Regions from separate parts of the Plantactinospora sp. GCM10030261 genome, predicted to be linked through region 2. Evidence: riboswitches for the same ligand, from Rfam matches in the RefSeq annotation. Region 2 holds a riboswitch; the other holds the start of a gene.

Evidence for each region. A riboswitch is a leader RNA that binds a small molecule or an ion and turns the genes downstream of it on or off. The one in region 2 is predicted to bind cyclic di-AMP.
Region 1: linked by a shared signal. The riboswitch ahead of ACFQUZ_RS30115 (C39 family peptidase) and the one ahead of ACFQUZ_RS07070 (coiled-coil domain-containing protein) in region 2 are both predicted to bind cyclic di-AMP.

The regions. Positions count from the first base shown of each region.
Region 1 is NZ_JBHTDD010000040.1:39,109-43,291, reverse strand. It holds gene ACFQUZ_RS30130 (hypothetical protein) at 1-322, opposite strand, end outside; gene ACFQUZ_RS30125 (MoaD/ThiS family protein) at 319-603, opposite strand; gene ACFQUZ_RS30120 (WD40/YVTN/BNR-like repeat-containing protein) at 605-1,687, opposite strand; cyclic di-AMP (ydaO/yuaA leader) riboswitch at 2,129-2,269, shown strand; gene ACFQUZ_RS30115 (C39 family peptidase) at 2,525-3,382, shown strand; gene ACFQUZ_RS30110 (hypothetical protein) at 3,611-4,183, shown strand, end outside.
Region 2 is NZ_JBHTDD010000004.1:129,330-133,512, reverse strand. It holds gene ACFQUZ_RS07080 (HelD family protein) at 1-1,159, shown strand, start outside; gene ACFQUZ_RS07075 (cation diffusion facilitator family transporter) at 1,270-2,184, shown strand; cyclic di-AMP (ydaO/yuaA leader) riboswitch at 2,402-2,530, shown strand; gene ACFQUZ_RS07070 (coiled-coil domain-containing protein) at 2,534-3,619, shown strand; gene ACFQUZ_RS07065 (TetR/AcrR family transcriptional regulator) at 3,799-4,183, opposite strand, start outside.

The sequences.
Region 1 (4,183 bases), on a different contig from region 2:
CCGCCCGGGCGCACGCCGCGTCCACCCACGAGTGCTGGTGCTGGTACGGCGGGGGCAGCGGGAACACGCTTGCCGCGCGCCGGTACACCCGCCAGCCCTGGTCCCTGCCCCACCGCACCACCGCGTCCACCAGCAGCGCGCTCACCTGGTCGGCCGTCCGGTCCAGGAAGGTGACCCCGGCCAGCCAGGCGGCCAGCGAGTCGCGGATCCGGCCCGCGTCGTCGCCGGCCGGTGGTGGAGGGGAGGCTCCGGGTGACGCCGGGCGACGCTGGGTCGGGGCGGGATGGTCCCGAGCCGACGCCGGACGACCGTCTCCGGTCATCCGGAACCCCCGGCCACCGACGGGAGGATCTGCACCTCCGCGTCGGCCGGCACCGGCGTGGCCAGCCCGCCGACCCGCCGGCAGTCCTCACCGTCGACGTAGATGTTGACGTACCGGCGGAGTTGGCCCTGCTCGTCCCGGAGCCGGCGGTGCAGGCGTGGCCACCCGGCGGCGAGCTGGTCGAGCACCGCGGCCAGGGTGCCGGCGCCGACCGGCAGGTCCAACCGGCGCTCGCCACCGGAGTCCGGCCGGAGGGCGGCGGGAATCAGGACGGTGACCACCTCAGACCGCCACGGCGCGGACGCAGAGCACGTCCGGCAGGTGGGTCGCCACTGGCGACCACGAGTCACCCTCGTCGCGGCTGGCGTAGACCTCCCCGGAGCGGGTGCCGAAGTAGACACCGGTGGAACTGGCGTCGTCGACGCACATGGCGTCCCGCAGCACCGCCGGATAGAACGGGTCGCTCGGCAGGCCGCGGCTCAACGGCTCCCACGTGTCGCCGGCATCGACGGACCGGAACACCCGGCACCGCCTGTCGACTGGGAACCGCTCGCTGTCGGCGACCAGCGGGAACGTGTAGATCACGCCAGGCCGGCGGGGGTGCGCCACCATCGGGAAGCCGAAATCGCTGGGCAGCCCCGCGGCGATCGACGACCAGGTGCCGCCGTCGTCGTCGGAGCGGTAGACGCCGTGATGGTTCTGCGCGTACAGCCGCTCCGGATCGGAACCGTCGCGAGCCACCTTGTGTACGCACTGGCCGAACTCGGGCCACTCGTCCGGTAGGAAGTAGGCCCGGATTCCGGTGTTGCCGGCGGTCCACGAGGCGCCGCCGTCCGTCGTCCGGTAGACCCCGCCGGTCGACATGGCCACCAGCACCCGAGCCGCATCGGTGGGGTGCGGCAGCACGGTGTGGATGGCCTGGCCGCCGAACCCGGCTCCCCACTGTTTCCGGTGCGGGTGGTCCCACAGCGACCGGACCAGGTCGAAGGTCCCGCCGCCGTCGGTGGAGCGGAACAGTGCTGAGGGTTCGGTGCCGGCGTAGACCAGTCCGGGTTGGTCGGCGGCGCCGGGAGCGAGCTGCCACACCCGTCCCAGGCTGGCGCCGGTCTCCTCCGGGAAGGCGACCGGGGCGTGGTCCGGCTCGTGCCACGACGCGCCGAGATCGTCGCTGGTGGCCACGCTGGGGCCGTAGTGGGAACTCGTCATCCCGGCGAGCAACCGGGGGCGGGCCGACCGCTTGTCGATGGCCACGGCGTACACGCCGGTCATCGCGAAGTGTGGCCCCGACAGCTCCCAGCGTCCGTCGTCCGCGCCGGTGGCCAGGAACAGGCCCTTGGCCGTCCCGATGGCCAGCAGGATCGTCATGGCGTCCTCCAAGCTCCTCCGCGCCCCGTCCGGCAGTATGCCCACCGGCACCGACATCGAGCCATCACCCGACCGGGCGTGCCGTGCCGGGCACACGCGTGGCCGGTCGACCGCCGACATCGGGTTGGCGGCGACGAACTGATCGACGACAACCGTCTGATCCCCTGGGAGATAGCGTTCCGCCCTTGATCGGCTGAATGGTCATCACCAATCGTCGCGCGAACGTGGAAACCGTCGTGGTCGCCCGTCAGTTGCCGTTATCCGACGTCGGTCCGGGGCGTCCGAAATCGTTTCGGTCAGCGTGGACGAATCCGGACCGTAGGCGTTTTGTGAGGCGAGCCGCATCGCTGTTTCTCCAGGTGAACAGGGGTTGGCGAACGGGTGGTAGCGCCAGTAGTGTCGTCCCGTCCCGCCGGCTGTTGTCACCAAATGGGTGGCGTCGGCGTGGACCCGCTGAATCGTTGATAGCGAGCCGGGGACCCATCGTTCCAGGGGTGAATCCGCGGATGTCAGGTCCGTGGTAGGGCGACCTTTCCCGTCCGAATCCGTCAGCTAACCCGGCAAGCGGTTGTGGAAGGAGATCCCCTCGTGCGCCGTTTCTCCCCGCGGATCCTCCCGCGTCCCGTCAACCCGTCCGCCCCCGCGCCCACCCCGGTGGCGCCCTGACCGTCGTCAGCCAGCCGTAGGTTCGCCACGCGCGACCGTCCCGCCGGTGCCGTCCGGCCCCGGGGCGCGTCGCTCTGCCCTGCCCGGCGAGGAGCCGGGCCGGTCACCCGTACCGAACCGCTGGCGGACCCGCCGGCTCCGGGACCCTTCGCGGCCGGAGCCGGAATCCCCCTGGAGGATCCCGTGCAGCATGTCGTTGAACAGATACGCCGATTGATCAACCATCCGGCCCAGCACATCCGCCGGCTGTCCACCCGGCCCCCGTACCGCCTCGGTGTCGCCGGCGTCGCGACGGTGGCCGCGGCCGGGATGGTCACCATGGTGGTCAACCAGCCACCGGAACCGGCCGACCGCACCGCGCCGGCCGGCGTCGCCGCGGCCGCACTCGCCCCCGATGCCAGCAGCCCGGCCGCGCCGACCAGCGCCCCGGCGCCGGGCGACGCTTCGCCGAGTGACCCGGCGTCGTCGGCGGCGTCCCGGTCCGCCGCCGCGCCGACCACCCAGGCGCCGCCGAAGCCGCCCGCGACGAAGTCGCTGGCCTACGACTACCAGGCGCAGACCACGTTCTACTACTGTGGCCCGGCGGCCACCCGTATCGCGCTGTCGGCGATGGGTCGTACGCCAAGCCAGGATGACCTCGCCCGCCGGCTGAACACGTCGGAACTTGGCACCGACTCGGCGGCCGACACCACCCGGGTGCTGAACGGCCTGGGCAAGGGCGCCGACTACGTCACCCGGGAACTGCCGGGCGCACCCAGCCCCGCCCAGATGGACCGGTTGCAGGCCGACGCGGTACGTGCCATCGGCGGCGGGCGCCCGATCGTGGCGAACATCGTCGGCAGCCAGGTGGACACCGAGGGCGGCTGGCACGACTACCCGGGCGGGCACTATGTCACTGTCGTCGGCTACCGGGACCAGGGCCGACTACTCAAGATCGCAGACCCGGCCTTCGTGAACGGGCAGAGTTCGTACTGGATTACCACGATCGACCTGGCGAAGTGGATGGCCACCCGCGGTTACTCCACCTGACGCCGACCGGCTCGGCCCGCCTCGGGAGTTCGGTTCCGGGGCGGGCGACGCCAGCGACCCGGGGCCGGACCGAGCTGGGCCGGTCAGTGGCCGGCGAGCAGGGCGGTCAGCCGTAGGGCGATCTTCCCGTGGCCTCCGGCGATAACGACACGCATGCGACCCAACCTACGCGACGGCGGTCTCACCCCTGGCCAGGACCGGCGCGGCGGATCATGCTTGGATACTGGTATGCCTGTTCAGCGTGGTTCCGACCAGCCGGGACGCCGGCGCCGGTCCGAGTCGGCGGCGGGCGGTCCCGAGCCACGGTGGGTGCCGGTCGCGTCGCTGGCGCCGCTCGCCCGTGCGTTGCTCAGTGACGATCTCGGAGGGCGTGCGGAGGTCCCCAGGCACGTGGCGCAGCGGGTGACCGACGAGGCGGACCGCTGGTCGGCGTACGGCTTCAGCACGGCCGATGCGGTGCGGGCGTGGTCGGATGTGCCGCCGGCCGCGGCCGCCTACCTCGCGGAGCGGCGGGTGCCGCCGGAGGTACTGGACCTGCCGACGACCGTCGGTCGGGCTTCCGTCCCGCTGAAGCTGGCCATCGCGACCGGGGTGCTGCCGGTTGAGCGGGCGTACGAACTGCTGGTCGCCACCGGCGAACATCGGCCGGAGGCATCGAACGGCTCGGCTGTCCCGACAATCCCGAGCGTCCCGCCCGATCCGATTCCCGTGGACGCCTCGCTGGCGGCAAGCACCCCGAACTGGTCAGGTCCGGTGGACGACCAACCGGCGCGGCGGGCGGCGAGCAGCCGGCCGGTCGCC
Region 2 (4,183 bases):
GCGCCGCGACGAACTCGACGCGATCCGGGAGCGGGCGTTGCCTCGCGGAGCCCGCCGCAACGAGGTGCGCCGGGCCGGCATCGACGGCCTTTTCGACGCGCTCTGGGCCCAGGCCCGCGCGCTGCGGATCGGTGGGCTGCCCGGACAGGCCGAGTTCGAGGACGAACTCGCCGAGCGCGCCGAGTTCCGTGACTTCCTGCGGGCGTGGTGGCCCCGATTGCACCCGCGACACGTGTTGGCCTGGTTGGCCCGGCCGGTGCGGCTACGGTCGTACGCCGGGGGGATCCTGTCCCGGGCGGAGATCGACATGGTGGCCGGGTCCTACCGGTCACTTGCCGACGAGGGTCCGACGATCGCCGACGTCGCGCTGCTGGACGAGTTGGACGAGTTGCTGGGACGGCCGCCACAGCCGGCTCGCCGACGGCGGGACGCGTTCCGGGTGGCCGGCGGGGTACGCGAGGTCAGCACGTACGCGGATCGGCAGCGGGCGGCCCGCGCCGAGGCGGTCCGACGCCCGGAGGACTACCGCGAATACGCCCATGTGGTGGTCGACGAGTCGCAGGACGTGTCGCCGATGCAGTGGCGGATGTTGGGCCGGCGGGGTCGGCTCGCGTCGTGGACCGTGGTCGGTGATCCGGCGCAGACGGCCTGGACCGGCGACCCGGAGGAGCTTGCCCGGGCCCGGGACAAGGCGTTGGGTCGCCGACGCCGGCACGAGTACGTGCTGTCCACCAACTACCGCAACTCGGCGGAGATCTTCGCCGTGGCGGCCCGGGTGATCCGGGAGCTGGACCCGACGCTGGTCCTGCCGACGGCGGTCCGGTCCACCGGCGTCGAGCCGGTGGCGCTCTCCGTGCCGGCCGCCGACCTGCCGGCGACGACCGTCGCGGCGGTCCGTGCGCTGCTCGACGAGGTGGCCGGCACGGTGGGTGTGATCACCCCCGGTCCGCGGCGGGCCGAGGTCACCGAATGGCTGCGTGAGCTCTCCGGTCCGCGCCTGCAGGTGGTCGACGCGTTGCAGGCAAAGGGCATGGAGTACGACGGGGTGGTGTTAATCGCGCCGGGGGAGATCCGGGCCGACTCGTCCGCCGGGGTACGCACGCTGTACGTGGCCCTGTCCCGGGCCACCCAGCGGCTGACCACGATCGACTACGCGTAGGGCGGGTCTCCGACCGGGGAGGTCCGTCCTTCCGTCGACCAAAATATTGCATGTATTGCAATGTGAGCATACATTGGTCCGGGAGGGACCGTCGGACGGAGGGTAGGGGCGTGGGAGCGGGTCATGACCACGGCGGGCAGGTGCTGCGCGTCGCGGAGCGGCACCGGGGCCGGCTGTGGATGGCCCTGATCCTGCTCACCACCCTCATGATCGTGGAGGCGGTGGCGGCGTTCGCCACCGGCTCACTCGCCCTGCTCTCCGACGCCGGTCACATGTTCACCGACGTGCTGGGCATCGGCATGGCCCTCGCCGCGATCACCGCCACCCGCCGGGCCAGCGCCGATCCGCAGCGCACCTTCGGTCTCTACCGACTGGAGGTGCTGGCCGCCCTGGCCAACGCCGTCCTGCTCTCCGGTGTCGCGATCTACGTGCTCGTGGAGGCGGTCCGCCGGTTCGGGGATCCACCCGAGGTCGTGGTCGGACCGATGCTCGTGGTGGCGGTGCTCGGCCTGGGCGCCAACCTCGTCGCGTTCGGGCTGCTGCGCGCCGGCGCACGGGAAAGCATAAACATGCGGGGCGCGTACCTGGAGGTGGTCGGCGACCTGCTGGGCTCGGTGGGCGTCATCGTCGCCGCCGGCGTGATCGCCTTGACCGACTGGTGGTGGGCCGACCCCCTGGTGGCCGTCGGGATCGGCCTGTTCATCCTGCCGCGCACCTGGCGGCTGGGGCGGGCGGCGATCCGGATCCTGGTCCAGGCGGCGCCGGAGCACCTCGACGTTCCCGCCGTTCAGGCGCGACTGTGCGCCCTCCCCGACGTGACCGACGTCCACGACCTGCACGTGTGGACGCTCACCTCGGGCATGGAGGTCGCCTCCGCGCACCTGACCGTGCGCGCCGGGGCCGAGGTCGGCGCGGTGCTCTCCGCCGCGCGCCGGGCGCTGCATGACGAGTTCGACATCGACCACGCCACTTTGCAGGTGGAGCCGGACTCCCGACCCGGGGCCTGTGGACCCACCGGCTGGTAGGTCGTAGGGCCCACGTCCGCACCGCACCCCGCCACGGAGATGAGATCGATTCATTACTCTCCGTTCACGTATCGCTTTAATGGGGCCTTAAATTTCGCCGGATCAGCCGGACTAATTGGACATTTAGCCAGACCCGCCGCACCTCCCCGCCACCATTCCCCGTCACCGCCCGTAAACTCGGCGGCGGTCTCCACCCGGAGGTGCCTTCCGGCGCCGGTGGTGGCCGCCGCTTAATCGCCTCGCGCGAGCCGGGGAACCACGTTCCTGGGGTGCATCCGCGTCAGCGGTAGGGATCTTCCGTCCCGAACCCGTCAGCTAACCCGGTCGGCGGCTGACGGAAGGATGGTTCATGGCACCTGCTCGACATTTCGTCGCGCGACTGACGCCCCCCGAGCGCGGCTCCCGAGTACGCGCCGTGCTGGCACTGATCGCCGCGGGACTCGCACTCGCCGTCGCCACGCCGGTAGCAGCGGCCGCGGCACCACCCCCGGTCGCCGGACTGCAGGCCGCGCCCGGCACCGATGACGAGGGCGGCACCGACGCTCTCCGCAAACAACTCGACGAGGCGTCCCGGGGGTTCCTCGACGCGAAAGCCAAGCTCGACGCCTCGACCAAACGCCAGCAGGAGCTGGCCAGCCGGTTGGGCACCATCGAAACCGAGTTGACCACCCGGAGCCAGACGGTCGGTGAGTTGGCCGACACCGCGTACCGCACCGGTCGGCTCGGCCCGGTGACCGCCCTGTTGAACTCCGACGGTCCGGACGGACTGATGGACCGGGCCGCCCGGCTCGAAGCGGTGGCGGCCAACGAGGACCGGCAGCTGCGCGCGTTGGTCGAGTCCCGCAACGCCGAGACCGAGGCGAAGGCCGCGGTCGACCGGGAGATCGCCGAGCAACGCGCCCAGCTCACCGTGATGACCAAGCGCAAACAGCAGGCCGAACGAGCCCTGGCCGTCGCCGGCAGCTCAGCCCGGTCCACCGGCGGCAGCGGCGGTACGTCGTCCGCCTCGGCGAAGCCGGCGCCGCGCAACTCCGACGGTTCGTGGCCGAGCGAGTCGTGCAGCGTCAACGACCCGACGACCTCGGGCTGCATCACCCCACGCACGTTGCACGCCATGAACCAGGCCAAGGCCGCCGGGTTCACCCGGTTCGTCTCCTGCTTCCGCAGCGGCGGATCGGGCGAGCACCCGAAGGGTCGGGCGTGCGACTTCGCCGCCCAGAAGGGCGGTTTCGGCGGCGTGGCCACTGGCGGCGACCGCACCTACGGCAACAACCTGGCGGCGTACTTCGTGAAGAACGCCAACCGGCTCGGCGTGCTGTACGTCATCTGGTTCAAGGAGATCTGGTTGCCGAGCAGCGGCTGGAAGTCCTACAGCGGCGCGGGCGGCGACCCGTCCAGCGACCACACCAACCACGTCCACCTGTCGATGAACTGACCCGCGACGGACCACCTCGGCCGGTCGGCGCACCGCGCCGGCCGCCCCGTCGCACGCCCTCCCCACGCGTATGCCCCTGACGCGTATGCCCCTGTCGATCTAGGGCAGATGGTCGCGTTTTGATCTCCAATCACAACCATCTGCCCTAGATCGACGGGGCCACCGGCGGGGGGCGAGGGCTACTGGGTGCGGGACAGGGCGGTGAGGAGCGTCCGGACACCGGGTCCGGGGTCGAAATCGGGTTCCGGGAACGAGAGTTGGTGCATGATCACCCCGTCCAGGTAGTCGAGCAGTAACCGGGCGTGGGTCTCCGGCTGCGCCGAACCGGCCCGGCGCAGCCACGGCACGGCCCACCGGAGGACGTCCGCCCTGCCGCGCAGCATGTGCGACTGCAACTCCGGGCGGACCGCCGCCTCCAGCGCGAGCGCGTACCGGGCGAGCGTGCGGTCTCGCGCCGGCCCGACCGCACCCCGCACCACCTCGATCAGCGCCTGGGCCAGCTCTGTCGGGTCCCCTGGTGACACCTCGCCGGCGAACCGCTCCCAGTCGGCCTGGTCCAGCGCG